One region of the Vibrio sp. V31_P5A7T61 genome, then DNA from elsewhere that is predicted to be linked to it. Evidence: predicted binding sites of a transcription regulator. Region 1 holds the regulator's gene; each other region holds the start of a gene.
The links. Region 1 encodes MetJ, which represses methionine synthesis genes. Its sites were predicted from a motif close to TTAGACNTNTANANGTCTAA; they were not measured.
Positions count from the first base shown of each region.

Region 2: the regulator MetJ is predicted to act here: its motif matches at 9,151-9,170, upstream of metH (methionine synthase).
Region 3: the regulator MetJ is predicted to act here: its motif matches at 3,660-3,679, upstream of metK (methionine adenosyltransferase).

Region 1 is NZ_WXWI01000057.1:24,511-34,702, reverse strand. It holds gene hslU (HslU--HslV peptidase ATPase subunit) at 1-1,293, opposite strand, end outside; gene hslV (ATP-dependent protease subunit HslV) at 1,332-1,886, opposite strand; gene CAG58_RS12370 (SPOR domain-containing protein) at 2,075-2,617, opposite strand; gene cytR (DNA-binding transcriptional regulator CytR) at 2,738-3,739, opposite strand; gene priA (primosomal protein N') at 4,052-6,253, opposite strand; gene rpmE (50S ribosomal protein L31) at 6,499-6,717, shown strand; gene CAG58_RS12350 (malic enzyme-like NAD(P)-binding protein) at 6,941-8,227, shown strand; gene metJ (met regulon transcriptional regulator MetJ) at 8,295-8,612, opposite strand; gene CAG58_RS12340 (O-succinylhomoserine (thiol)-lyase) at 8,811-9,977, shown strand; gene CAG58_RS12335 (bifunctional aspartate kinase/homoserine dehydrogenase II) at 9,977-10,192, shown strand, end outside.
Region 2 is NZ_WXWI01000073.1:120,988-131,179, forward strand. It holds gene uvrA (excinuclease ABC subunit UvrA) at 1-364, shown strand, start outside; gene CAG58_RS16540 (PglL family O-oligosaccharyltransferase) at 473-2,239, shown strand; gene CAG58_RS16545 (pyridoxal-phosphate-dependent aminotransferase family protein) at 2,376-3,503, opposite strand; lysine riboswitch at 3,732-3,908, shown strand; gene lysC (lysine-sensitive aspartokinase 3) at 4,019-5,368, shown strand; gene metH (methionine synthase) at 5,421-9,101, opposite strand; gene CAG58_RS16560 (cation:proton antiporter) at 9,294-10,192, shown strand, end outside.
Region 3 is NZ_WXWI01000073.1:39,327-49,518, forward strand. It holds gene CAG58_RS16125 (TonB-dependent receptor domain-containing protein) at 1-198, opposite strand, end outside; gene CAG58_RS16130 (LysR family transcriptional regulator) at 341-1,243, shown strand; gene tkt (transketolase) at 1,318-3,312, opposite strand; gene metK (methionine adenosyltransferase) at 3,757-4,911, shown strand; gene CAG58_RS16145 (SprT family zinc-dependent metalloprotease) at 5,005-5,493, shown strand; gene CAG58_RS16150 (endonuclease) at 5,579-6,292, shown strand; gene rsmE (16S rRNA (uracil(1498)-N(3))-methyltransferase) at 6,593-7,324, shown strand; gene gshB (glutathione synthase) at 7,339-8,295, shown strand; gene CAG58_RS16165 (YqgE/AlgH family protein) at 8,335-8,898, shown strand; gene ruvX (Holliday junction resolvase RuvX) at 8,959-9,384, shown strand; gene CAG58_RS16175 (PilT/PilU family type 4a pilus ATPase) at 9,387-10,192, opposite strand, start outside.

The DNA of each region.
Region 1 (10,192 bases):
TTCACTAAGGCGGTCATGCACGTAGTCACCATCAATCACCATTTGACTACCCGGACGCTCTGTCGCTTCATAAGAGATCTCATCCATCAAACGCTCCATCACGGTATGCAAACGTCGTGCACCAATATTTTCTGTGCTTTCATTGACTTGCCACGCGGCTTCGGCAATTTGTTTAATGCCATCTTCAGTAAAGCTGATATCGACCTGTTCGGTCTTCATCAACGCGATATATTGCTCAGTTAAAGACGCTTTCGGTTCGGTAAGAATACGTTTGAAATCATGACTCGATAACGCTTCTAACTCAACACGAATCGGTAAACGACCTTGCAGCTCTGGAATTAAATCCGAAGGTTTAGCCACTTGGAAGGCACCCGAAGCGATAAACAAAATATGATCGGTTCTTACCATACCGTGCTTAGTTGAAACGGTACTTCCTTCAATCAGTGGTAATAAATCACGCTGTACCCCTTCACGAGACACATCCGGACCAGAGCTTTCACCACGCTTACAAATTTTATCAATTTCATCGATAAACACGATGCCGTTATTTTCAACGTTGTAGATGGCTTGCTCTTTCAACTCTTCTTGATTAACCAGTTTAGCGGCCTCTTCTTCAACCAAGGCTTTTAAAGCTTCTTTGATTTTCAGTTTACGCTTTTTCTTGGTATCACCTGCGAGATTTTGAAACAACCCTTGCAGCTGATTGGTCATCTCTTCCATACCTGGAGGAGCCATAATCTCAACGCCCATTTGCGGTACGGCAACGTTAATTTCAATCTCTTTATCGTCTAACTGGCCTTCACGAAGTTTTTTACGAAACACTTGGCGAGTGGTCGATGACTGCTCGGTTTTTTCTGACTCTCCCCACGCATCGCGCGCAGGAGGCAAAAGGGCGTCAAGTACCCTTTCTTCGGCCAATTCTTCAGCACGAAACTTAACCTTTTCCATCGCCTGTTGATGGGTTAATTTAACCGCCACATCGGTCAAATCACGGATAATACTTTCGACTTCTTTACCAACATAACCCACTTCGGTAAATTTCGTCGCTTCTACTTTGATAAACGGTGCATTGGCTAGCTTAGCTAAGCGGCGAGCAATTTCTGTTTTACCCACCCCTGTTGGGCCGATCATCAGAATGTTTTTCGGTGTCACTTCGACCCGTAAACTTTCTTCAAGTTGCATACGGCGCCAGCGGTTACGTAATGCAATCGCTACAGCACGTTTGGCTTTCTCTTGACCGATAATATGGCGGTTTAGTTCGTGAACAATTTCACGAGGCGTCATTTCAGACATCATCAATTCCTTACATTCAGTACAGAGTTCACACCAGATTATGCGTTCTTTTCAGGCAATAATGCGGCTGGTATTTCTAGTTCTTCAATGGTGTGATGGTGGTTGGTAAATACACAAATATTGCCAGCAATATTTAACGCTTTTTCAGCAATTTCACGCGCGTCTAATTGAGTGTTTTCCAACAACGCGAGTGCTGCGGCTTGAGCATAATTACCACCAGAACCAATCGCAATCAGATCGTGTTCTGGCTGCACCACATCGCCATTACCAGTAATGATCAACGATGTGGTTTCATCAGCAACCGCTAAAATCGCTTCCAAACGACGCAAAGCACGATCACTACGCCAATCTTTAGCAAGCTCAACCGCTGCTTTGGTCAAATGACCTTGGTGCATTTGCAACTTACTTTCAAAACGCTCGAATAGCGTGAAGGCATCTGCGGTACCACCAGCGAATCCGGCCAGAACTTTATTGTTGTATAAACGACGAACCTTGCGCGCATTACCCTTCATTACGGTATTGCCAAGCGAGACTTGGCCGTCTCCGGCAATCACAACTTTATTATCACGACGTACAGATACAATGGTAGTCACGTGAGGACCTCTTTATTATTTCACTAGGGTGTTTAAGGTATATGAGGATGCGGAAAAACGATTTCAAGGTAAGGAGAAACGGAATGCAGAAAAAAGGCCAACGCGGCCGTTTTCTCTCCTCTTACGAAGAAGAGCGAGAGAAAGTGACTCGTTAGCCATCTTGAAAGGTTGAATCGCCTAAATTCTGTTTATTGTGATTCTTTCCATATCGCACAAGGCTCAATTTTAGCGCGTTGTAAACGGTGGCGATCTCGCTCAGCATCTCGTTTTAATGGATATGGTCCTAACACCACTCGAAACCAACTGCTATTTTCAGTTTTGCGGATGTTGCTCTTCAGCCCTTGAAAAGCAATCTCGACCTTACGCGCTTCCGCTTGTTGCAAGGTTTTAAATGCCCCACACTGCATGATGTACGGGATCTCCGACAGTTGCTGCTCTTTAGCGGTGACTTCAATTTCACGCTGAGGCAGACTCTGCACATAGTCCCACTTTTCCGTCGGTGGTGGCGGGATCACTCGCGCAGGTGGCGTCGCAGGTTTAACCGGAGAAACGGTTTTGACTGGTGGTGCGGGCGGCTCAGGTTTCTGGTTGAGCCAATACAATCCATAAGCAAAGCCACTGAGGAGGATTAACGCGATCAATCCACTGCGCCAAGGTTTTCGGCGCGTTGTTGTTTTTGCGGTCGGCTTCTTTGGACTACGACCCCTTCTTACATAATCTTTATTAGCCACGATTCAATTCAAACGCTGACAATTGTAGCTCCATGGTAAAGGAGTTTGCCGTCGGATAACAGCGTCAATATGTAAGCAACGCTGGTTATCTTCTGCAAACCCGCTCAGTCAGGGCAATATTTACCTTGGCGGCGCGGCGCTGGATCTCACTACCAGATGAGTTTCTAACAACCGTGATCCGGCCTGAACATCTCGACCTCGCAGTAATTCAAGCATCATCAACATCGTTTGTCGGCCAATTTCATAGCGTGGCTGGCAAATCGTCGTTAACGGTGGATCGCAATACTGAGAAAACTGAATATCATCAAACCCCACAACGGATAAATCTTGCGGAACTCGTAAACCTAAGCGTTTCGCCTCTTGCATTGCCCCAATCGCCATCGCGTCATTATGACAAAAAATCGCACTTGGTGGCTCAGATAGTGCTAATAACTGCCGTACCGCTTTAGCACCGGATTCAAAAGAGAAGTCACCAACAACGGTATAGGTTGGGTTTTTCATCAATCCAGCTCTACGCAGTGCTTGCTGGTAACCTTGCTGACGAAATTCACACAACACAGCACCTACTGGCCCGCTGATTTGAGCAATTTTTTTATGTCCCATCTGAGTGAGGTAGTTCACCGCCTCAAATGCTGAGGTAAGGTTATCAATATGTACCGTCGGCAGTTCTAACTCTGGGGCATATTCACAGGCCATCACCATCGGTGGCAGATTTTTCTGTTCCGCTTTACTGACATCAAACGGCAGATCAGCACCAAGCAATAACATACCGTCGGCTTGCTTGGTGAAGACTAAGTTCACAAACGAGCTTTCACGCTTCTTTTGTTGACCACTGTCACCCAGCAGCACCAAATACCCATGCTCCATCGCCACATCTTCGATACCACGAATGATCTCGGTGTAATAAGGGTCACAAATATCGGGCACGATCACCACAATGGTTTTTGATTCATTACGGCGCAGATTTCGCGCTAAAGAGTTGGGGGAGTAGCCAGCTTCAAGTACCGCTTCTTCCACTCGTTTACGAGTGGTGGTGGATACTTTCTCAGGATTCATCAACGCACGAGATACCGTCGCGGTAGAGACACCTGCCAACTGGGCAACGTCCTTCATTGTCGCCATAAATTCTTAACCCTCTCTATTTTCTCTCAATACCTAAGCCGAATAAACGTTGTCGGTAAAACGACTCCCTTCGTCGTAAAGTCATAACATGGTCGACGAAAACGATTCACTGAACGTATAGTGCCCCTAGTTTATTTCTTTCCATAGAGAAAGTTACGGCTTAAGTAACATTTTTTGCATTACAAATATGACATCGATCACAGCAAGTGATTTTAGTTGCGCAAATAAAACTCACTGCTATTTAGAACCCCTAAAAAACAGCGCTCAGTCAGCCCTACTTTCAATAAGCATCAAGCGAGTGAGGGGAGAGATTTAACTCAAATCTTGCGGCTCAATATCCAAAGACCAACGCACTTTATTGGCTAAAGGCAACAACTGAATAGCCGTTTTTGAACTGGTTAATATCGCCTGCATCGTGCTACGTGAAGGGGTTTGTAGTAACAGTTGCCAACGGTGCTTACCCGCTCGCTTAGCCAGTGGTGCAGGCGTTGGCCCAAGTACCACGCAGGCTTGATCAAACAACGGATGAACTTGTAAGGTTTGCCGAACTTGCCTTAAGAAGGTTTCTACCACCGATGACTGATTCGCTTCAGCGCGAAACAGCGTTAAATAGGTGTAGGGCGGAAGTTGAGCGACGTGCCGCTCAGCCAGAGCGGTTCGAGCAAAATGATCGTATCCCTTATGCAGTAGCGCTTGTAATAAGCTGTGCTCAGGATGATGAGTTTGCAAAACCACTTCCCCTGGCTTACTTGCCCTTCCCGCGCGGCCAGCAACTTGAATGAATAACTGTGCCAAGCGCTCTGGGGCACGAAAATCACTGCTGTACAAAGAACCATCCACATCCAACAGCGCGACTAAGGTTACATTGGGAAAATGGTGCCCTTTGGCCAACATTTGCGTACCAATCAAAATTTGATACTGATTATTGTGGATGGCGGTCAACGCAGCTTCTAAACTGCCTTTACGCCTAGTGCTGTCTCGATCAATACGAATGGTGCGATAATCAGAAAATAACTGAGCAAGCTGCTGCTCAAGTTGCTCAGTCCCAACGCCAACGGTCACTAATTGATGTGAGCCACAACTTTGACAGTGCTGAATCACCGGACGTTGCGAGCCACAATGATGACAACGGACCTCGTTACTGTGTTGATGATAGGTGTAATAAGCATCACAGCGCTGACAATCGGCAATCCAACCACATTCATGGCACATCAAGGCGGGAGAAAAACCACGTCGATTAAGAAACAACAAGACTTGATTGCCTTGCTGTAAATGACGACGCATTTCGGCTATCAACGGCGCAGAGAGTCCGCTCTCTAAATACTCACCTTTAATATCCAGCACTCGATTTTTCGTGGGCACGGCGTGCCCCGCTCGCTCAGTCAGTTGCAGATGATAATATTTTCCACTCAACGCATTATGCAGCGTTTCTAAAGCCGGAGTTGCCGAGCCGAGGACAATCGCCACTTGCTCAAGATTGGCTCGCATGACCGCAACATCGCGCGCGTGATAACGCAAGCTATCTTGCTGCTTATAAGATGTATCATGTTCTTCATCAACAATAATAATCCCGAGATCAGCAAAAGGGGTCAATAAGGCCGAACGAGTACCAATAATAATCCCCGCCGCTTTATCCCGTGCTGCTAACCAAGCATTAAGACGCTCCGTGTCATTTAATCCCGAGTGAATCACGACCACGGGCACGGTAAAACGTTGACGAAAACGTTGAATCGTTTGTGGCGTCAAGCCAATTTCTGGCACTAACACCAAGGCTTGTTTGCCTTGTTCCAAAACAGGCTTGATCAAATTTAAGTACACTTCGGTCTTACCTGACCCCGTGACGCCTTGCAACAAGTAGCACCCAAAGCCCGGCTGACTGTTCACCGTCGCAATCGCAATCGCCTGCTCTGGGTTTAATTTCGGTTTATCAACCCGAGCTTCAACATCAGAAGGCCAAGGTACGATCTGCGGAGCTTGCTCAAGCACTTCTATCCATTGCTTATCAAGCAGAGTATTTAGCGTGCTACTTGATACCGCTTCATCCAACATGGTCTGATGAGAAACGGGCCCCGCTTGCAATAACTGCATAACCTTGGCCTGCTTGATGGCACGACCAAAGCCTTGGAGTAGTTGATTGCGCCCTTGCTCAGTCAGTCGCCACTCCTTAGTCACCGCAAATTGCGCCGCTTTGCCTTTACGCAACGCACTTGGCATCGCGTTAGCTAGGGTTTCTCCCAGAGGGTAATGGTAATATTGACTGCACCACTGCAATAACCCATAGAGTGTTTCTGGCCATAACGGCTGTGTATCTAATACCGCATGCAGCGATTTCAATTGATGCAAAGGAAAATCGGATTCAGACACGAGAGCAATGACAATCCCCACTAAGGTTTGGCGACCAAACGGAACCGAAACCCGTCCGCCAACCACAGGACACACACCGTCAGCAATCAAATAATCGAAGGATTTATCAAGAGGAACCGGTAAAGCAACACGAGCAATAGTGGGGCGCATAACCATCCGTTAGCAATAAAAAGGAGCAGAAAACACAGTCTACTGGATGACAACCAGAAATTCGACCAACAAAAGTGGTGAAAATAGCGCCGAAAGCAGTTGATCCCATGGCGTGGATTCATTAATATATCGCGCCTTAAAGATGCTTGGCAAATCGGTTTAGCATCTGCATATTATCATTAACATTACGTGTGGTGTCCGGCATTGATCCGGATAGCGACGCGGCCTACATTTGAGGTTATCCCATGAAAGCTGGTATCCACCCAGAATACAAAGAAGTCAGCGCAACTTGCTCTTGCGGCAATGCTTTCACATTTAAGTCAACGCTTGCTAAAGAAAGCATCTACCTTGACGTATGTGACAAATGCCACCCATTCTACACTGGTAAGCAACGTATCGTTGACACTGGTGGCCGCGTTGATCGCTTCAACAAGCGTTTCGGTGCTCTATCCAGCAAGAAGTAATCCTTACTTCACGCGAAGATTATTAAAAGAGAACGCTCCGGCGTTCTTTTTTTATGTGTTCATGTTATTGCTCTCTGCTTTGTCTTATTTGACGCTCATCTGGTCTTATCAGTCTTCATCTTACCGATTTGATGGTTTGTGATCGCAATCCCACCTAGGCAGCTCAATCGACATCCTTTAGAATCATAGTTTCGTTGATAACATTATAAGAGAAGCTCCCCCTATGTCTGATGATCATCGCCAAGACCTCTCGCCACAAGAAGCATTTCGCCAACGCGCTCTTGATTACCATGCACTACCGACTCCAGGTAAAATTGGCATTGCCTTAACCAAGCCGGCCGATTCAGCCAGTGACCTTGCGCTTGCCTATAGCCCAGGCGTGGCAGAACCGGTACGTGAAATCGCCCAACAACCTGATAACGTGTACAAGTACACCGCCAAAGGCAATACGGTTGCCGTCATTTCGAATGGCACCGCAATTCTTGGTTTAGGTAATCTTGGTCCGATGGCATCAAAGCCGGTAATGGAAGGTAAAGCGCTACTCTTTAAACGCTTTGCTGGTCTTGATTCGATCGACATCGAAGTCAAACATCGCACTATCGATGAGTTTGTCGATACCGTTGCCAACATCGCCGACACCTTTGGCGGGATCAATTTAGAAGATATTAAAGCGCCAGATTGCTTTGAAATTGAACGCCGCCTCATCGAGCGCTGTGATATCCCTGTCTTCCATGATGATCAACACGGCACCGCGATTGTAACGGCCGCAGGAATGCTCAACGCGATTGAGCTGCAAGGCAAACAACTCAATGAATGTATTATTGTTTGTCTGGGTGCGGGCGCCGCAGCGGTCGCTTGTATGGAACTGTTGATTAAATGCGGGGCGATGCGTGAAAAAATTTACATGCTGGATCGCCAAGGCGTCATTCATACCCGCCGTGACGATTTAAACGAATACAAGCAATTGTTTGCCAACAATACCGATAAGCGCACTTTGGAAGATGTGATTGCCGGTGCCGATTTATTCCTTGGGGTTTCTGGCCCGAATTTATTACCACCAGAAGCCCTGGCATTAATGGCCGATAAACCCGTTGTTTTTGCTTGCTCCAACCCCGATCCGGAAATTAAACCTGAATTGGCTCATCAGGTGAGAAACGATTTAATCCTCGGTACTGGGCGCAGCGATTACCCTAACCAAGTGAATAATGTGCTGTGTTTCCCATTTATTTTCCGTGGTGCATTGGACGTTCGCGCCAGCGAAATTAATGATGCAATGAAACTTGCCGCTGTCGATGCAATTCGTCAATTAGCCAAAGAGCCGATCCCAAGTGAAGTACTCAAAGCGGCTGGGGTTGAAAAGCTTAGCTATGGTACTGATTATATTATTCCAAAACCAATGGACCCACGCTTACTACCACGAGTCGCCAAAGCGGTCGCTCAAGCCGCCGTCGAGTCAGGTGTTGCCCGTATCGACATGCCAGAAAATTATATGGCAGAAAATAGTCGTTAATGATGACCTTATAGCGACCCTTGATCTAAAAAAACCTAGCGTAGCTAGGTTTTTTTATGGGCATTATTCAGTCATCGTACGCTTCAAACTCAATACCCATTGCGGTCATCAAGGCTTTAGCTTCACTTGGAATATCATCCGGCCTGTCTTTACGTAAATCCTCATCGGTCGGTAAAGGTTGACCGGTATACGCATGCAGAAAAGCTTCACACAATAATTCACTGTTGGTAGCGTGACGTAAATTGTTGATTTGTCGGCGAGTTCTTTCATCAGTAAGCACTTTGAGTACCTTCAACGGAATGGATACCGTGATTTTTTTTACCTGCTCACTCTTTTTACCATGCTCCGCGTAGGGGCTAATATAATCGCCATTCCAGTCTGCCATTGCGCACCTTCGTTGTGTGAATTTGAGTCTACTAATCAAAGTCCCTAATTTTAGCGGGATTTACTGCCATAAGCAAAGACATATAGACATCTAGATGTGTTGACGTCTTCTTTTTTGATCAGTAAAGTGTGACTCTATTGACGATGAGATCCCCTCTGCCGTTAGCCCATTTATTGTAGATTCAGAAAGGAAGCCACTATGACCACTCGCCAACCCGCCACCATTGCGGTTCGCACAGGAATAGAATCGGACAGCCAATATCATGCGGTGGTACCACCGATCTATCTATCGACTAACTTTGGCTTTCCTGCCTTCGGTGAAGTGCCTACCTATGATTATACCCGCTCTGGTAACCCAAACCGTAGCTTACTAGAGCAAACCCTAGCGGATCTCGAAGGGGGGCAAGCGGCGATTGTCACCAACTGTGGAACCTCGGCTATCAATCTGTGGATTTCGACCTTTTTGTCTCCTCAAGAGTGGATTGTCGCTCCTCATGACTGTTATGGCGGTACCTATCGACTGCTCAACTCACGAGCGAAAAAAGGTGATTTCAAAGTCTTGTTTATTGATCAATCGGATCCGACTGCGGTGAGTAAGGCGTTAACGCTCAAGCCCAAACTGCTGCTGATCGAAACCCCTTCTAACCCTTTAGTACGAGTGGTCGATATTCAGCAGCTCTGCCAACAAGCCAAAGCAGCCAATACGTTAGTCGCCGTAGACAATACGTTTTTAACTCCTATTTATCAGCAACCTATCTCCTTAGGGGCGGATTTTGTCATTCACTCCACCACCAAGTACCTCAATGGGCATTCTGATGTGATTGGTGGCGTCATCATCAGCCGCATAGCCGAGCATGGCGAACTATTAGCGTGGTGGGGAAATTGCCTTGGTTCAACCGGCACACCGTTTGATAGTTATATGACCTTGCGTGGCTTACGAACCTTATCAGCCCGGATGCGCGTTCACGAAGAGAGCGCACAACAAGTACTCGCTTACCTACAAACTCAACCTCTGGTTGGGCAAATTTATCACCCTAGCTTGGTCAGCCATCCCGGCCATGAGATTGCGAAACAGCAACAAAGTGGCTTTGGTGCCATGCTCAGTTTTGAATTTGCAGGCACCTTTGAACAACTCAAACACTTTGTCGGTGCATTAGGTCTGTTTTCGCTAGCGGAATCGTTAGGTGGCGTCGAAAGCTTAATTTGCCATCCCGCCTCAATGACTCATCGAGCTATGGGGGAGATTGCCCTTGCCGAAGCTGGTGTCGGCCAACAACTGCTGCGCCTCTCTGTCGGATTGGAAGCGGCTTGCGATCTGATTGCTGACCTTGAACAAGCCTTTCATCAAGCACAGGAAAAAAATTAATGAAGCAGCAGTTACATAAATTTGGCGGTAGTAGCCTAGCCGATGGTGATTGCTACCGAAATGTGGTGGATATTTTACAGCAGTATTCGCAGCAGCACGATCTGGTGGTGGTCTCTGCCGCTGGCAAAACCACCAATCAATTGATTGATTTTGTCAGTCACCTTGAAAAAGATAGTCTAACGGCACATCAACAACTGCAAGCTATCCGTCAGTAT
Region 2 (10,192 bases), on a different contig from region 1:
CTTGGGCCAATCAGCCACAACTCTATCCGGAGGTGAAGCACAACGCGTTAAGCTTGCGCGTGAGTTATCCAAACGTGATACCGGTAAAACACTCTATATTCTTGATGAACCGACCACTGGACTCCATTTCCATGATATTCAGCAATTGCTGATCGTGTTGCATCGCTTGCGTGATCGCGGCAATACCGTTGTCGTTATCGAACACAACCTTGATGTGATTAAAACGGCTGACTGGATCGTCGATTTGGGCCCAGAAGGTGGGCAAGGGGGGGGGCTAATTATTGCCGAAGGTACCCCAGAAGAGGTCGCACAAGTCGCAGGCTCACATACTGCTCGCTTTTTAAAACCACTGCTCATTCAATAAGGCTATATTGCCGCGCGAAAAAACGCTAAAGTAACGCAACCAGTCACTTATGACTGGTTGCGTTTCAAAAAATAATGGATTGATGTTCAACAATAGATTGTGAGATTTATGGCGACTTTGCTACTCAGCGGCACTCAACTGCAACCGACTGTTCCAAAAGCCCCTTTAAATAAGGCTTTCCTGATTGCCCTTGGCGCTGTTTATTTGCTTGCGATGCATTTTTTTATGCCTAATCCAGGTGGTGCAGGATTAGCCTTATCGTTTAACTCCACGACATGGATAGCCGTCAGTATCACCATCGCCATCGGTTGGTATCAAATTGCCCTCAACCAAAGCCTGCGTTATTCAAAATTAACGGTCGTGTTTTTTGTCAGTTGCTGCATTTTAAGCACACCACTCTTGTATGGAAACGCTTATCTCACTGGTGCTATCGGACGGTTAACGGGGTTATGGGCTGGCTTAGCGCTGTTCATCTGCTTACAACAGTTCTATTTGAGCAATAAGCATAAACAGCGCTTACTATGGTATATCTTGCTGGCGGTTCTTATTCAGGCATCATTTGGGCTGTATCAATACTTCCTGTTAAGCCCCAATAACTGGTTTGGTTATAATACGTTAGCTAATCGTCCCTACGGTATTTTCCAACAACCGAATGTGATGGCGAGTTTTATGGCAACGGGATTGATCGTATCAGGCTATTTATTGGCTCGCCAACCTAAAAAATATGACACCAAACTGTTTGAAATTGGTCTGCTCTATCTTACACCGCTACTAACTCTGCCTTTGTTAGTCGTGTTAGCGTCACGTACTGGCTGGTTATCTGCCGTGTTAGGAACGATGATGATTTTACCTTATCTTTATCGTTTTGCTCCGCGTCGCCGATTGGTTTACTGGATCAGCGCCAGTCTTAGCGGTGTGTTACTGGGGTTTGTGGCCATGTACAGCCAGAGCACCAGCGATATGGTGACCAGTAAAGCGGACCTTGATAGCCCAAGACGCTATACCTTTCCACAAACCGTAGACATGTTGATTGAAAAGCCGTTTACCGGTTATGGCTATGGAAATTTTGAAACCGAATATTTGCTGTACACTGCCCGCCAACATCAACTGAACCCTAATTATCCTGCAGGATTACCTGCTATGGATCATCCACATAATGAACTGCTTTTTTGGGGCGTCGAAGGCGGACTATTACCCCTACTGGGAATTGCGATTGCTGCTGGGTTTGTATTACTGAAAATCCGGACAGCGAAAAAAGGGACTCGCCTCGCTATGCTTGCACTTCTCGTGCCGATTGTTGTGCATAGTCAATTGGAGTACCCGTTTTATCATTCAGCCATTCACTGGATTAGCTTTATCGTTCTGCTGTATTGGATTGATCAGCGAGTTACCCGATATCGCACCTTCTCTTTTAGCCATCTCAGTGGTTCATTACTACGCATCCTGAGCTTAGTGCTACCGATTATCACTAGCCTATATATGTTAACGTCACTGCACAGTAATTATGTGCTTGCTCAATTCGAAAAATCGAATCCACCCAATCCTGATATTTTACATAAGGTCACCAATCCATTGGTATGGCGAGATCGTTTCGACTGGAATATTTACAGCACCTACCTCAATCTAGGCTTGCATCAGCAACGAACTGACTACATCCAGCCTTATATCGATTGGTCATTATCGGTTATTCAGCATAAACCAAGACCCGCTTTTTATCGTAACCTCATCTTGGCTTATCAAGGCTTAGGCGATGAGAGCCGAGCGGCGCAAATCCGTTCAGAAGCGGAGTTCCTCTTCCCGACGCTCGATTTCACGCCGCCGAGTTCTTCTTTTCCGTCATCGGACAGCACCATCGTTCCGGCGTCTAGTGAGTGATGATGCTCAACCAGCAACGATACGCCTTTCCAACAACACGTGTCGTCAAAAGAGGCTAAGAATCCCCTAACCAGACAATAAACATTCATCAATGAATTAGGGGAATACCGCCGTTTAACACGTCATCGATACGGCGTTATCGCTGTAAGGCAAGTCCGTCTTGCAACGCTTTCAGACATAAGGCGATGTTTTCTGGGCGCGCCGCGTATCCCATCAACCCAATTCGCCATGCTTTACCTGCTAATGCTCCTAATCCAGCACCTATCTCTAAGTTGTAATGATTAAGCAAATAGTCACGCAGAGCTGCATCATCTACGCCTTGAGGAATATACACCGTATTCAGTTGCGGTAGACGACTGGCTTCATCAACCACAAAGGTTAATCCCAGCGCCTCTAAACCTTGTTTCAATATATTGTGCATTCGGCGATGGCGATCCCACGCGTTGTCTAGTCCCTCTTGTTGCAGTAGCAGTAACGCTTCGTGTAAAGCGTACAAGCTATTCACAGGCGCCGTATGGTGGTAACTGCGTTTGCTTGCCCCACTCCAATACCCGAGGACTAAGCTTTGGTCGAGGAACCAACTTTGAATCGGTGTGGTACGCGCGTGTATTTTATCAATCGCAGCGGGAGAAAAAGTTAATGGTGATAAACCGGGCACACAAGATAGGCATTTCTGACTTCCAGAATACACCGCATCCAATTGCCATTCATCGACCAATAGCGGTACACCACCAAGCGATGTCACGGCATCCACGATTGTCAACATGCCATACTGTTTTGCTAATTGACTGAGGGCTTGCGCATCACTGCAAGCACCCGTTGAGGTCTCGGCATGTACGAAAGCCAAAATTTTCGCATCGCTGTGTTCAGCTAACGTAGCGGCCACTTTTTCGATTGAAACTGGCTTTCCCCACTCATCATCAATCACAACCACTTGTCCGCCACAGCGAACGGCATTTTCTCGCATTCGCTCGCCAAACACTCCATTACGACAGACAATCACTTTGTCACCAGGTTCGACCAAATTAACAAAACAGGCCTCCATACCCGCACTCCCTGGCGCTGAAACCGCAATCGTGAATTCGTTTTGGGTTTGAAAGGCATATTGTAGTAACTGCTTCAGTTCATCCATCATGCGAATAAATAATGGATCCAGATGACCAACGGTCGGTCGGCTTAAGGCCTGTAATACTTGCGGTGAAATATCTGAAGGTCCAGGCCCCATCAAGATCCGACGAGGTGGAATAAAACTGCTAATAGCCATAATTGCTCCTTGCTTTTTCGATGACGTGAATGGTTGAGGTTAATGCAAATCATCTCCCACCACAATCCGACCGAAGTCTAGGGATCCAACCACTTTCACATTCTGATCATTTTTATTTGCATGAGTAGCAACATTTGCAATTGACATTAATGAAACAAAACCGTTCAATGAATGCGCTATCTATACCGAAGAGACTTAACCTAACAACACCACGTTAAATCTTGACGGTATAGCAGAAGAGGAGCACTGCCCAGGCAGATCATTTGTGGAGCCTCAACTCCAATACAAACGATTCATGGGGAGCAGTGCCGAGGTAAAACAAAGGTGAGGCTTTGATTTACCGGTTGCATGGGCTGAATCCCTGTGACTGTCATCAGACGAGACTGATGAAGAGCTTCTGAGGACATTGCTTAACCGTTATCCCTCTTTATTTGCTCTCAGTTCACACTCTTCAAAACATTGGACGTTGGATTACCAACTATTTTTTATTTATAGGAAGTCTTGGGAGACATGCTGTGAACGCATTCAATGTCGCTAAATTTGGCGGAACAAGTGTTGCTAATTTTCAAGCGATGAGCGGCTGTGCCGCGATCATCGAAAATAATCCTGCTACTAAGTTAGTGGTGATCAGTGCCTGTTCAGGGGTAACCAATCTACTGGTTGAATTGGCAAACGGAGTACAAGATAGCCAACAGCGAGCGATGATTATTCAGCAATTAGCGGATATTCACTACACGATTATCGAGTCTTTAACCGCACCGAAAACGGTCTGTGCTGAGATAGAAACCATTTTAGACACGGTACGCCGAGCCGCAGAGGCCGCCGCGTTTGAAGTCAGTAAAAAGTTAACCGACCATCTTGTGGCTTGTGGCGAGTTAATGTCCACTTATTTACTTACCCAAATCCTTCGTGAACGTGGCGTCGATGCCGTACGCTTTGATGCTCGTCAAGTGATGCGTACTGATGATCACTATGGCCGAGCCGAACCACAGCTGGCCGCCGTACAATCTTTAGTGACTGAAAAATTACATCCACTGTGCCAACAACACGTCGTGGTTACTCAAGGTTTTATTGGTGCCGATCAAGAAGGCAATACCACGACCCTTGGTCGAGGAGGCAGTGATTATTCAGCGGCATTATTTGCCGAAGCAATCCAAGCCTGTGGCCTAGAAATTTGGACCGATGTACCGGGTATTTACACCACCGATCCACGGATTGTTGCCAAAGCCGCTCCAATTTCCGAAATCAGTTTTAGTGAAGCATCAGAAATGGCCAATTTTGGCGCTAAAATTCTTCACCCTTCAACACTAGTACCTGCGATTCGTCATGGTATTCCTGTTTTTGTGGGCTCGTCCAAAGCACCACAAGAGGGAGGCACTTGGATTCGTCAACAAGTCGATAGTACGCCACTGTTTCGAGCACTTGCACTGCGCTGTAATCAAACCATGGTAACGCTACGCAGTGCTAACATGTTTCATGCTTATGGTTTTTTAGCCAAAGTGTTTGAGATTTTGGCAAAACATAAGATTTCTGTAGATCTGATCACGACTTCAGAAATTAGTGTATCGCTAACCTTAGATAAAACCGATACGTCAGGCGGCAATCCTGAATTACCACAACACGTTCGCCAAGAGTTAGAGGCTTTATGTACGGTAGAAGTCGAACACGATCTCTGCTTAGTCGCACTGATTGGTAACAAAATGAAAGATAGGCCCGGCTACGCCAAACAGGTCTTCGGTGTGTTGGATGAATTTAATCTACGTATGATTTGTTATGGTGCCAGCGCCCATAATCTCTGCTTTTTAGTCAATAGCAACGTCTCTAAATCGGTCATTCAAAAGCTGCATCAAGAGTTATTTGAATAACACTAAACTCAAATAGGCAGGTCATCATGATGCGACCTGCCTATTTGGAGTGTTAACCATTAATATTGGGGCCAAGCCACTTTTCGGCGGTTAATTTATCCCAACCTTTACGCTCAGCATAACTTTGAACTTGATCTTCTTGGATCTGAGCTATGGCAAAATAACGTGAATCTGGATGAGAAAAATACCATCCCGATACCGATGACCCCGGCCACATCGCGTAACTACTGGTTAACGACATGCCTATATTTTCTTCAACCGATAGCAATTGCCATAGCGTGCCTTTTTCAGTGTGCTCAGGACAAGCCGGATAACCGGGTGCCGGGCGAATACCCTGATACTTTTCGCGGATCAAATCATCACAAGCCAGATTTTCCCCTACCGCATAGCCCCAGATTTCTTTACGCACTCGCTCATGTAAGTACTCAGCAAAGGCTTCCGCGAGACGATCCGCCACCGCTTGAATCATGATCGCATTATAATCATCCCCTTGTGCTTTATAAGCATCGGCAAGCTCCCTTTCTCCAATCCCCCCCGTCACGGCAAAAGCGCCAATCCAATCTCGCTTAGCTGACGATTTCGGAGCAATGTAATCGGCAAGACAATAGTTCGCCCCTTTCGGTTTTTCAGTCTGTTGGCGTAAATGGTGTAAAACATGCACAACCTCAGTGCGTGTTTCATCGGCATAGACCTCAATATCATCACCCACACTGGCAGCAGGAAACAAACCACAAATACCTTTCGCTTGCAGTAATCCTTCTCGCTCCACTCTATCTAAGAGTGTATTAGCATCGTGAAATAAACGCTGTGCTTCTTCACCGACTTCTTCGTGCTGCAAAATGGCTGGGTATTTCCCCATCAAAGACCACGTCATAAAGAAAGGAGTCCAATCGATATACTGGCGTAATACGGCAATTGAGCAATTATCAAAGACATGGATACCAGGTTTAGCTGGCGTTGGCGGTGTATAGGTTTGCCAATCAATAGCGACTTTATTAGCACGCGCTTTATCTAAACTGATCGGGCGAGTTTTCGGGGTTTTGCGCGCATGCTGCTCTCTGGTACGTTGATAGTCGAGATCCAACTTTTCAACAAATGCGGGCCGTAATTCATCCGACAACAAAGCGCTGCACACTCCAACCGCGCGTGACGCGTTATTCACATAGACGACAGGATGACGATAATTTTGTTCAATTTTGACTGCGGTATGCGCCTTAGAGGTTGTCGCGCCACCAATCAATAACGGTAAACTAAAACCTTGTCGCTCCATCTCTTTAGCAACATGGACCATTTCATCTAGTGAAGGCGTAATCAAACCAGACAAACCAATAATATCCACTTGCTGCTCTTTGGCGACTTTCAGGATTTGCTCACACGGTACCATTACGCCAAGATCTATAATTTCGTAGTTATTACACTGCAGTACCACACCAACAATATTTTTACCGATGTCGTGTACATCGCCCTTCACCGTCGCGAGTAAAATTTTTCCATTAGCAGAACTGGCCTGTTTGAGCGCATTAATATACGGCTCAAGGTAAGCCACTGCCTGTTTCATCACTCGCGCCGATTTAACCACCTGAGGTAAAAACATTTTACCTTCACCAAATAAATCACCAACAACGTTCATACCATCCATCAACGGACCTTCAATCACATCCAGTGGTCTTGCTGATTGCTGGCGAGCATCTTCGGTATCTTCAATAATAAATTCCGTAATTCCTTTCACCAAAGCGTGCTCTAAACGCTTTGCTACTGGCCAACTACGCCACTCGAGTAAGGCCGGATCATCAACTTTACCAACCGCATTGTCACGGTACTGCTCTGCCATCTCAAGTAAGCGCTCCGTGGCATCAGGGCGGTGATTTAAAACCACATCTTCTACTGCTTCACGCAAGCTGACTGGCACATTGTCATAAATTTCCAACTGACCTGCATTAACGATACCCATATCCATACCGTGTTTGAAACAGTGATAGAGGAATACGGCATGAATCGCCTCTCGAACGTAGTTGTTGCCTCGAAATGAAAAAGAAACGTTAGATACCCCACCGGAAATCATCGCATAAGGTAAGCCGCGTTTGATGTCCGCAATCGCTTCAATAAAATCGACCGCATAGTTATTGTGTTCATCAATTCCAGTGGCAATCGCAAAAATATTGGGGTCAAAGATAATATCTTCCGGTGGAAAACCGACTTCATCGACTAAGATGCGATACGCATTGCTGCAGATCTCTACTTTACGCTCACGGGTATCCGCTTGACCCACTTCATCAAATGCCATCACAATCACGGCCGCGCCATAACGGCGAACCAGCTTTGCTTGTTCAATAAATTTCGCTTTACCTTCTTTTAAAGAGATAGAGTTAACAATCCCTTTACCTTGAATGCACTTTAGCCCCGCTTCAATGACTTCCCACTTCGACGAGTCAACCATGATCGGTACTTTAGAAATCTCAGGTTCGGAAGCACATAACTGTAAAAAACGCACCATACAAGCTTTGGCATCGAGCATGCCTTCATCCATATTGATATCGATGATTTGTGCGCCATTAGCCACTTGCTCACGCGCCACGTCTAACGCTTCATCGTACAACTCTTCACGAATAAGACGCTTAAAACGTGCTGAACCGGTGACATTAGTCCGCTCACCGACATTAACAAACAACGTTTCCTTGGCAATTGTGAGTGGCTCTAAGCCAGAGAGACGACAAGCAACGTTAAGCTCAGGTAAACGACGAGGTGCCACGCCTTCGACCGCTTTAGCCATCGCAGCAATGTGCTCAGGCGTCGTACCACAGCAACCGCCCACCAGATTCAAAAATCCGGCTTGTGCCCATTCAGCAATATGCTCCGCCATCTCTTCGGGACCGAGATCATAGTCACCAAAGGCATTCGGTAAGCCAGCATTAGGATGAGCAGAGACATAGCTTTCTGATATTCGCGATAATTCCGCGACGTATGGGCGCAGCTCATCGGGACCAAGCGCACAGTTAAGACCAAAAGAGAGTGGTCGAACATGGCGCAGAGAATGATAGAAGGCTTCCGTTGTCTGACCTGAAAGGGTTCTTCCGGACGCATCGGTGATCGTGCCTGAAATCATTACAGGTAATGCGTAACCTAATTCATCAAAGATACCATCAACCGCAAAAGCACAGGCTTTCGCATTAAGCGTATCAAATACCGTTTCAATCATGATCAAATCGCACCCGCCTTCAATCAAGGCTCGCGTCGATTCTGAATAGGCGTCAACCAATTGATCAAAGCTGACATTGCGGTAACCGGGATCATTTACATCGGGCGAGATCGAGCAAGTTCGGTTAGTCGGACCGAGTACACCCGCAACATAGCGTGGTTTATCGGGCGTTTTTTCAGTCCATTCATCGGCGACTTGGCGTGCTAGTTGCGCAGCAGCATAATTAATTTCTGCGCTTAATGACTGCATATCGTAATCGGCCATCGCAATGGTGGTCGAGTTGAAAGTATTCGTTTCTAAAATATCAGCGCCAGCGGCTAAATAAGCATGATGGATCTCTTTGATCAATGATGGTTGAGATAGAACCAAGAGATCATTATTACCTTTAAGATCACAATGCCAATCAGCAAACCTGTTACCTCGGTAGTCTTGCTCTTGTAACTGATAACTCTGAATCATGGTGCCCATACCACCATCAATCAGTAAAATTCTGTGTTTGAGTTGCTGCTCAATTTGCTTGGATACCTGACTTCCCACTGTAAAACCTCACTCCCTTGTATTTATTCCTCATCCTATCACAGTTTAGTTAGAAATCTAGACGTCTAAAAACCAGATTAATGACATCGAAAATCCTGCGATTAACAAAACCTAATTGTTAGAAAATGTTTGCTATTTGTTATCGATACAACGAAAATTTTAATTACACCTTGTTACATAATGAGAAAGAGAATGTCGGTCTACTACACCCTATGCTTTTTATCTGCCGCGGCGATGATGATTGCTTTTATCAACAGTAAAATAATCAAGATGCAAACCACCATTGCTATTACCGCTGGTTCAATGATGCTTTCGATATTGATCATCATTGCCGGACAAAATGATTGGTTTTATCTCGCACAAATTGCCACTGATACTGTAACGAGAATTAATTTTGAAAGCTTTTTGTTAAAAGGCATATTAGGGTTTCTGCTATTTGCAGGTGGCTTGGGGATCAAACTACCCAATCTAAAAGAACAAAAGTGGGAGATTACCGTACTTGCTCTAGGAGCAACACTCTTCTCTACCTTCTTCATCGGCCTAGTGTTGTATGCCTTTTGTCAGTTTATTGGTATTCAACTTGACCTGATTTATTGTTTACTGTTTGGCTCCCTTATCTCCCCCACGGACCCGATTGCCGTACTTGCGATTGTAAAAAAACTCAATGCACCCAAGCGTATTTCGACCCAAATTGAAGGAGAATCGTTATTTAATGACGGCTTCGGATTGGTTATTTTTGTCACGCTATTCACGATCGCTTTTGGTCATGAAACACCAACGATTGGCAGCGTTACTGTACTGTTTGCTCAAGAAGCATTAGGCGGAATTGCTTACGGCTTTTTACTTGGCCTACTCTTTCATTACTTGATCAGTGCTACTGATGACCATTCTATGGAGCTCTTACTCACTATCGGTATCCCAACCGCAGGGTATGTTTTTGCTGATGTTATCCATGTTTCCGGTCCCTTAGCGATGGTAGTGTCTGGCATTATGATCGGTAACTGGACACGTTTTATCGGTTTTTCTAAAGAGAGTGAAGAGCACTTAGATCATTTCTGGGAGCTCGTAGATGAATTTTTAAATGGCGTATT
Region 3 (10,192 bases), on a different contig from region 1:
AAATGAGCCCTTGGCCATCTCTTCGGCACTGATCACCGTGATACTGGCTGGCGCATTTCTCACCACCTGCTCAAAACCTGACGCGGTCACGACCAGTGTTTCGTCAACTTGACGCTCTTGCTGAGCACTCACTGGTACCGACGCAAATAGACCAAACGCTACGGCCAAAGCGACGCGGGTTGGATTTAATCTAGACATTCACCACTCCATAAATGATAATGATTATTAATTTCGAAGTGGAATTATTCACAATTTGAATCATTGAGATAGACCGACAGATGGAATAGTCAGTCCCAGATATGGAACAACACGATTATTGAATAACGAGGTCACTGTTATTATGCATGATTTAAGTGCTATCAAAGCCTTCCATGCACTCTGTCAGCACAAAAGTCTGACCGCTGCCGCTAAAGCGCTTGAACAACCAAAATCGACACTAAGTCGACGGCTTGCTATGCTCGAAAGTGATTTAGGGCAAGCGCTGATCACTCGTCAAGGCAACCGACTCACATTAACTAAGGCCGGACAAGTGTTTGCCGTTTATAGCGAGCAATTAGTTGAATTGGCATCAAAAGGTATTGAAGCTCTTCAAGAGCTGAACAATCAAATCAGCGGTAACCTGACGTTAGTCGTTCATCCCAACTTAGTCCGAGGGTGGATAAGTCACGTTCTCGATGAGTTTATGCTGGCACACCCCGAAGTAACCATTCGAGTACACAGTCACTACGTAGCCGAAAATAGCCTGTTAGAACCTGATTTGATGATTTGGATCGGGGCTATCACCCCCTCTGGATGGCGGCGCGAGCTTCTCGGTAATTGGCATTATTCACCGTACGCTTCTCCGAATTATTTAGCCACTCACCCTAAGCCCGAACATCCTGAGCAGCTTATAAATCATACTTGGATAGATTTTATCGCCTGTCGCCAAGAAGGATTAACCCTAACTCATCCGACTCAAGGAGATTGGGTATTACCAGCTCTGAAAAGTCGTTTACAAAGTGATAGCTTAGCCATGCAAGCCGACGCGATAGCCAAAGGGCGAGGAATTGGCTTGCTACCCACTTGGTTTGCAGAAGGCTTTGAACGCGCTCATCCGGGGAGTCTTGCTGCTTGTTTACCAGAGTGGTTATCTCCACCCAGTGAGGTGGCTTGTTACTATCCAGCGGGGCGTCACCCTTTGCGTTTACGCTTGTTTATTGATGCTTTGCGTCATGCTTGCCCTAATGAATGGAAAACGGCTTAGCTCCATAGAAAAAGCCCAGCAAATAAGCTGGGCTCAGTTAGAACTCAATATCAACCATTAAGCCAGTAGTTCGTTTAAGCCAACAGTTCGTTAGCTGTTTTCACCACATTTTCAGTCGTAAAACCAAACATTTTGAACAGTTGATCCGCTGGTGCCGATTCACCGAACGTCGTCATGCCGATGATCTTGCCGCCAAACCCAACGTACTTGTACCAGAAATCCGCAATGCCTGCTTCAATCGCGATACGTTTGGTCACGTCTGCAGGTAATACCGCTTCACGATACGCTGCATCTTGCTTGTCGAAAGCATCGGTCGATGGCATTGAAACCACGCGAACGTGCTTACCTTCAGCGGTTAGCTGCTCTGCCGCTTTCACCGCTAGCTCCACTTCAGAGCCGGTCGCAATCAAGATAAGCTCTGGTTTGCCAGCGCAATCTTTAAGGATATAACCACCTTTGGCGATATCAGCCACTTGCGCTGCCGTACGAGGCTGCTGAGCGAGGTTTTGACGTGAGAAGATCAGCGCTGATGGCGCCTCTTTACGTTCAATGGCCAGTTTCCAGGCGACTGCAGATTCCACTTGGTCACAGGGACGCCATGTGCTCATATTCGGAGTTAAACGCAGTGAAGCGATTTGCTCAACCGGTTGGTGAGTCGGGCCATCTTCACCCAAACCAATCGAGTCATGAGTATAAACCTGAATGTTTTGGATCTTCATCAGCGCCGCCATACGCATTGCGTTACGAGCGTATTCCATAAACATTAAGAAGGTCGCGCCATAAGGGACAAAGCCACCGTGCAACGCGATACCGTTCATAATAGCCGTCATACCAAATTCGCGTACGCCGTAATGGATGTAGTTGCCAGAGAAATCTTCAGCGGTGAGTGATTTTGAACCAGACCACATGGTCAAGTTTGATGGCGCTAAGTCTGCAGAGCCGCCCATAAATTCTGGCAGCATTTTACCAAACGCTTCCAGCGCATTTTGCGAGGCTTTACGTGACGCAATATTGGCAGGGTTAGCTTGTAACTCAGCAATGATCGCATTGGCTTGCTCTTCCCACTGCGCTGGAAGGTCACCATTAACACGGCGTTTGAACTCAGTCGCTTCTACTGGGTACTCGGCAGCGTAAGCGGCAAATTTTTCATCCCAAGCCGCTTCTTTAGCTTGGCCCGCTTCTTTGGCGTCCCACTGAGCGTAAATATCAGCCGGAATTTCAAATGGAGCGTATTGCCAACCCAAGAATTCACGCGCCGCTTTAATTTCATCGTGGCCTAATGGCGCGCCATGGCAGTCATGAGAACCCGCTTTATTGGGTGAGCCAAAACCGATGATGGTTTTGGTACAGATCAATGTTGGACGCGGATCGGCTTTGGCGGCTTCAATCGCTGCGTTAATCGCCTCTACATCGTGACCATCAACCGCTGGGATCACATGCCAGCCATAGGCTTCAAAACGTTTTGGCGTGTCATCTGAGAACCAGCCTTCAACGTGACCGTCAATCGAGATGCCGTTGTCATCCCAAAACGCGATAAGCTTACCAAGGCCAAGCGTGCCTGCCAGTGAGCAGGCTTCGTGAGAAATGCCTTCCATCAAGCAGCCATCACCCATAAAGACATAAGTAAAGTGATCAACGATGTCGTGACCTGGCTTGTTGAACTGAGCCGCGAGCGCTTTTTCAGCCATCGCCATGCCCACTGCATTAGTAATCCCCTGACCTAGAGGACCAGTCGTGGTTTCAATACCTGGCGCGTAACCGTATTCTGGATGACCTGGGGTTTTGGAATGCAACTGACGAAAGTTTTTCAGATCATCAATCGATAACTCATAACCACTTAGGTGCAGCAGTGAGTAAATCAGCATTGAGCCATGGCCGTTAGACAACACAAAACGGTCGCGGTCAGCCCATTGTGGATTTTGCGGATTATGGTTGAGGTGTGAGCGCCACAGCACTTCAGCGATATCCGCCATGCCCATTGGGGCTCCCGGATGCCCAGAGTTAGCTTGTTGAACACCATCCATGCTTAACGCACGAATCGCGTTAGCCAGTTGTTTACGCGAAGACATATCAGCTCCTAAAAAGCGATGAAATAAAAAGCGATCTCCCAAACCAATCAAAGTTGCAAATCAACGATGGGTGCTCTCGCTCCTACCAGCAACATTATTGCTCTGAATAGAAGGCAAACCAAATCACTGAACCGCCGCCGCTTAAAGTGGGAAGGGTATAGAAAAAGTGCTCAATATTGTCGCAAAGCCCCTTACGCTCTGCAAACCTTTTACTGCCTCTTGGGCTGATTTTTGCAATCGGTTACATGAAATTTCATCGTAATTATAAAAACATCACAAAACCAAGCAAACGTTTGGCCATAAGATAAACTAAAAAAGAGCTTGTAATTTGAGCATTGAAAACTAGAATAGACGTCTAGATGTAGAAACGCCTACATATTGAACAATTTTACCGACGCGTTTATCGAATAACGGGTCGCTACTAATATGAAAATTGGAGCTATCATGGCTAAACATTTGTTTACTTCTGAATCTGTATCAGAAGGTCATCCTGATAAAATTGCCGACCAAATCTCTGACGCGGTTCTTGATGCCATTTTAGAACAAGATCCAAAAGCTCGTGTCGCGTGTGAAACCTATGTCAAAACCGGAATGGTCATGGTTGGCGGTGAAGTAACGACGTCAGCGTGGGTGGATATTGAAGAGCTGACTCGCCAAACGGTACGTGAAATTGGTTATGTTAACTCTGAGATGGGCTTTGATGCCAACTCTTGTGCGGTACTCAATACCATTGGTAAACAGTCGCCAGATATCAACCAAGGCGTTGATAAAGCCGATCCTAAAGATCAAGGCGCAGGTGACCAAGGCATCATGTTTGGTTACGCTTGTAACGAAACCGAAGTGCTGATGCCTGCACCGATTACCTATGCACACCGTTTAATGCAGCGTCAAGCTGAAGTGCGTAAAAATGGTAGCCTAGCTTGGTTGCGCCCTGATGCAAAATCTCAGGTCACTTTCCAATATGACCAAGGTAAGATCGTCGGTATTGATGCTGTGGTACTGTCTACTCAGCATTGTGATTCCGTTTCCACCGCTGATCTGCGTGAAGGCGTGATGGAAGAGATCATCAAGCCTGTTCTACCTGCAGAATGGCTAACCAAAGACACCAAATACTTCATTAACCCAACTGGTCGTTTCGTGATTGGTGGTCCAATGGGTGACTGTGGCTTAACGGGTCGTAAAATTATCGTCGATACCTACGGCGGCGCAGCACGTCATGGTGGTGGTGCTTTCTCTGGTAAAGATCCATCAAAAGTTGACCGTTCAGCCGCTTACGCTGCTCGCTATGTTGCCAAAAACATTGTGGCTGCCGGTCTTGCGGATCGCTGTGAGATTCAACTTTCTTACGCCATTGGTGTCGCTGATCCAACGTCGATCATGGTAGAAACCTTCGGTAGCGAGAAAGTACCACACGATATTATCATTGAAGCGGTTCGTCAGTTCTTCGACTTACGTCCTTACGGTTTGCAAGAAATGCTCAGCTTACTACAGCCGATCTACAAGAAAACCGCCGCTTATGGTCACTTTGGTCGCGAAGAATTCCCTTGGGAAGCGACAGATAAAGCTACCCTATTGCGTGACTTTGCCGGTTTAAAATAATTATCCATAGCCGAAATGGCTTACTCTCCAACGAGTGGTAAGCCATGATTGGATAAACCTCAGATCCGTCTGAGGTTTTTTATTGGAGGTCCTTTGATCAATTTTGAATTGCATTATCGTGCCCAGCAGCAAATACAACGCTGTATTGAACGGGCCTCAGAATACTTTAATACCCCTTTCTCCCTACCAAAACTCAGCCTAAAACTACGCGGTAAAACCGCAGGTAAAGCCTATTTGCAACGCTGGGAAATTCGCTTAAATCCGATTTTATTGGCTGAAAATCCGCAAGCTTTTATCGATGAAGTGATCCCCCATGAAATTGCTCACCTGATCACTTATCAACGTTATGGACGAGTACGTCCTCACGGTCGTGAATGGCAATCCGTTATGTCACAGGTGTTTAATCTGCCCCCCAGAACCACTCACAGCTTCGATGTTGGCTCTGTCCAGGGTAAAACCTTTGCTTATCGCTGCGCGTGTCAAGTTCACTCATTATCAATTCGTCGTCATAACAAGGTGTTACGTCAACAAAGCAGCTATCATTGCCGCCACTGTCAAACACCTCTGGTCTTTACTGGATAAACCGACTCCTCATTCATCTATCAATAGGCAAGTCATTTTTTGAGTGGTAGACTGCGAAAAATCATACTTATCTCAGTCTTTTGCCATGTTTTATTTACGTTTGCTGTCGATTTTAGGTTTATTTGTTTTTACTACCAGTAGCCTCGCTGCTGCCCCAACTTCTTTTGCTCAAGCCAAACGTATCGCCGTTAAACTTTATCAAGATCATCCGGTTAGCTTCTACTGTGGCTGTGAGATTAGCTGGCAAGGTCAACGAGGTATTCCTGATCTTGAAGGCTGTGGCTATGAAGTTCGCAAACAAGCCACCCGCGCCAATCGAATTGAATGGGAGCACGTGGTGCCTGCTTGGCAGTTTGGTCATCAGTTACAATGTTGGCAAGAAGGCGGGCGCAAACACTGTGCACGCCACGATGAGCAATTTCGTCAAATGGAGGCCGATTTACACAACCTCACTCCCGCGATTGGTGAAGTGAATGGCGATCGCTCTAACTTCAATTTTAGTCAATGGAACGGGATTGATGGTGCGACGTATGGTCGCTGTGAAATGCAAATTAACTTTGCTCAGCGTAAGGCTATGCCGCCGACAAGAGCTCGTGGCGCTATCGCCCGTACCTATTTGTATATGAGTCAGCACTATGGGTTTAAGCTATCTAAGCAACAAGCACAATTAATGCAGGTTTGGGATAATCAATACCCGGCTGATGAATGGGAGTGTGAACGTAACCGACGCATTACCACCATTCAAGGTCACTCTAATCCATTTGTTGATACACAGTGTTCTCGTCGCCACCCTGAATAGAGCCAAGATCGTCATCAACAACAATGACTAAAACTTCAAGCTGAACGCTTAAACGAATAGGGGCAGTGTCATCGCATCTTAAACGGTGACCGTCCCTCAAACGCCGCAGAAAAAGATATTTCCCTTCAACGCGGTGATCAGGTGAGCTATCATCACTAGATTGTGGTTATCAAGACATCGGTCGGGTAACACGGATACTCCATGACTTGAACCCGTCACTTAACGTACCAATATTATCCATACTGTGCGATCTTCAAGTCACCAAAGTATCGCTTTGTCATCAATTATTAGGAACTTGGCATGCGTATTCCTCGAATTTATCATCCCTCCCCTATCCACCAATTGGGCACGCTTGCCCTCAGTGACGACGCCGCCAATCATATCGGTAAAGTCCTGCGTATGCAGCCCGGTCAATCGGTGACGTTGTTTGATGGGAGTGATGCTGAATTTCCTGCGGTGATCAGTGAGATCAGCAAAAAACAGCTGACCGTTGACATTCAGCAACGCATTGAAAAAAGCATTGAATCACCGCTCAATTTACATCTTGGGCAAGTGATTTCTCGCGGTGATAAAATGGAATTCACCATCCAAAAATCGGTCGAGCTTGGCGTGAATACTATTACGCCTTTATTATCAGAGCGTTGTGGGGTAAAACTGGATCCAAAACGCTTTGAAAAAAAACTTCTGCAATGGCAAAAGATAGCGATTGCTGCCTGCGAACAATGTGGCCGAAATCGGATCCCTGTCATCCGCCCAGTGATGGAATTAGAAGCTTGGTGCGCTGAGCCTAGTCAGGCACTTAAACTCAATTTACACCCTCGCGCGTCCTATTCGATCAATACCTTACCTGAGCCGGTAAGCAACGTCCGTTTATTGATAGGTCCAGAAGGTGGCCTATCTGAGCAAGAAATTGCCATGACCGAACAATACCACTTTGCAGAAACGCTGCTCGGTCCTCGCGTACTGCGTACCGAAACCGCAGCACTGACTGCTATTACAGCGCTACAAGTTCGTTTCGGCGATCTTGGCTAACTCGGAGAAATTCAATGATTAAACTTGGCATCGTGATGGATCCCATTTCATCAATTAATATTAAAAAAGATTCCAGCTTTGCCATGATGCTTGAAGCACAGCGTCGTGGTTATCAAATTCATTACATGGAAATGGCTGATCTGCACTTAGAACAAGGTGTGGCTATGGCGGATACTAAAGTGGTCAGCGTCAAAGAAGATCCCGCGGCTTGGTATCAATTTCAATCTGAGCAAACCATTCGTCTCGCGGATCTTGATGCCGTATTGATGCGCAAAGATCCCCCTTTTGATACCGAGTATATTTACGCAACGTATATTCTGGAAAGAGCGGAAGAAGAAGGCACACTGATCGTCAATAAACCGCAAAGCCTACGTGATTGTAATGAAAAATTATTTACCGCTTGGTTTCCAGAATTAACGCCTACCACACTGGTGACTCGTAAAGCGGAAAAAATTAAAGCCTTTCGTGAGCAACACGGCGATGTGATCTTAAAACCGCTCGATGGTATGGGCGGATCATCAATTTTTCGCATTAAACAAGGCGATCCTAACGTATCGGTGATCATCGAAACGCTGACCAACCACGGACAAACCTACTGCATGGCACAAACCTTTGTCCCCGATATCAGTAACGGTGACAAACGGATCCTAGTCGTCGATGGTGAGCCAATGCCATACTGCTTAGCACGTATTCCTGCTCAAGGTGAGACCCGTGGTAACTTAGCGGCTGGAGGAAGGGGAGAAGCTCGACCACTGAGTGAAACCGATAAAGCGATTGCGTTAGCTGTGGCTCCAACATTAAAAGAAAAAGGCTTGATCTTTGTCGGTCTTGATGTGATTGGTGATAAACTCACCGAAATCAATGTCACTAGCCCAACCTGTATTCGTGAAATCGAAGCCGCTTTTGATATCTCGATTACCGGCAAGCTGATGGATGCGATTGAACGTCGTATTAAGGCCTTATCTATGTAGGAGTTTAACGCTCCTCAATACCAAAGGATTGAAGATTAGATGAATCTGACTAATCATTTTCTCGTTGCCATGCCCAGTATGCAAGATCCTTACTTCAAACGCAGCGTGATCTACGTCTGCGAACATAATGAAGAGGGTGCAATGGGGCTAATGATCAATGCTCCGATCGATATTACGGTCAGTGGGATGCTAAAACAGGTCGAGATCGAGCCCGCTTACCCACACTCTCGAGAGCAAAGCCTAAAGAAACCGGTCTTTAACGGTGGGCCGATTTCCGAAGATCGTGGATTTGTTCTGCATCGAATGAAAGATCATTATGAGTCGACCATGAAGATGACCGACGATATTGCGGTAACCACTTCGAAAGATATCCTCTGTGTACTCGGTACTGAGGCGGAACCGAATGGTTATATTGTCGCATTAGGTTATTCTGGTTGGTCTCCAGGCCAATTAGAACAAGAGTTAACCGAAAACTCTTGGCTAACCATTGAAGCGGATGCCGATTTAATCTTTGATACGCCAGTCCATGAAAAATGGCAAAAAGCGATTCAAAAATTAGGCATTAATCCCGCCCAACTGGCTCCTCAATCAGGCCATGCCTAACTTAACCTTTAAGGCGCATTAACCATCGAGTTAATGCGCCACAGCAATGAGACGTCTATTATGTCGCGTACCATTATGGCCTTTGATTTCGGCACTAAAAGTATCGGTAGTGCTATCGGTCAAGAAATTACCGGAACGGCCTCGCCATTAAAAGCCTTTAAAGCCAATGATGGCATCCCCAATTGGGATGAGATAGAAAAACAGATCAAAGAGTGGCAACCCAATCTATTAGTGGTTGGCTTACCCACTGACTTACATGGCAAAGATTTAGATACCATCACCCCACGGGCGAAAAAATTTGCTAACCGCTTACACGGACGCTTCGGCTTACCCGTTGAGCTGCACGATGAACGCCTATCGACCGCAGAGGCACGCTCCGAGCTGTTTGCCCACGGCGGCTACAAGGCACTCAGTAAAGGCAATATAGACTGCCAATCAGCGGTCGTGATCTTAGAAAGCTGGTTTGAAAGACAATGGGCAAACTAGTCTCACTCCATATCAATCTTAATATTATCCAACGCACCAGAAGAGTAGCCCTCTCCCCGCTGGGTTTTGAGCATAAGGCGTAAATCATTGGCTGAGTCGGCGCTGTGCAGCGCATCTTGCTCAGTGATTTTATCGTCAATCACCAATTGATACAGCGCTTGATCGAAGGTTTGCATTCCCACTTCTTTCGATTTAGCCATGGTTGCTTTTAATTCGTGCAAATCGCCACGGCGGATCAAATCCGCCATTCTTGGACTATTGAGCAAAATCTCAAACACGCCATGACGCCCTTTACCTTGTTTATCACGCAGCAGTTGCTGACCAATCACTCCTTTTAAGTTCATCGATAAATCAAACAGAAACTGTTCTTTTTTCTCTTTCGGCATCAAATGTAAAATACGCTCTAAGGCTTGGTTGGCATTGTTGGCGTGTAAGGTTGCCATACATAAATGCCCAGTTTCGGCAAAGGTCATCGCGTATTCCATGGTTTCACGACTGCGTATTTCACCAATCAAAATCATGTCCGGCGCTTGGCGAAGTGAATTTTTCAATGCCACTTCATAGCTCTCAGTATCTAAGCCGACTTCACGCTGAGTCACAATACAGCCTTGATGAGGATGAACAAATTCAATCGGATCCTCGACAGTAAGAATGTGCCCGCGGGTTTTCAAATTACGATAACCGGTCATCGCCGCCATGGTGGTTGATTTTCCCGAGCCTGTCGCACCGACCACTAACACTAAACCCCGCTTGGTTAGCGCGAGATCTTTAAGCACCTCCGGCAACTGCAAGTCATCAAAACTAGGAA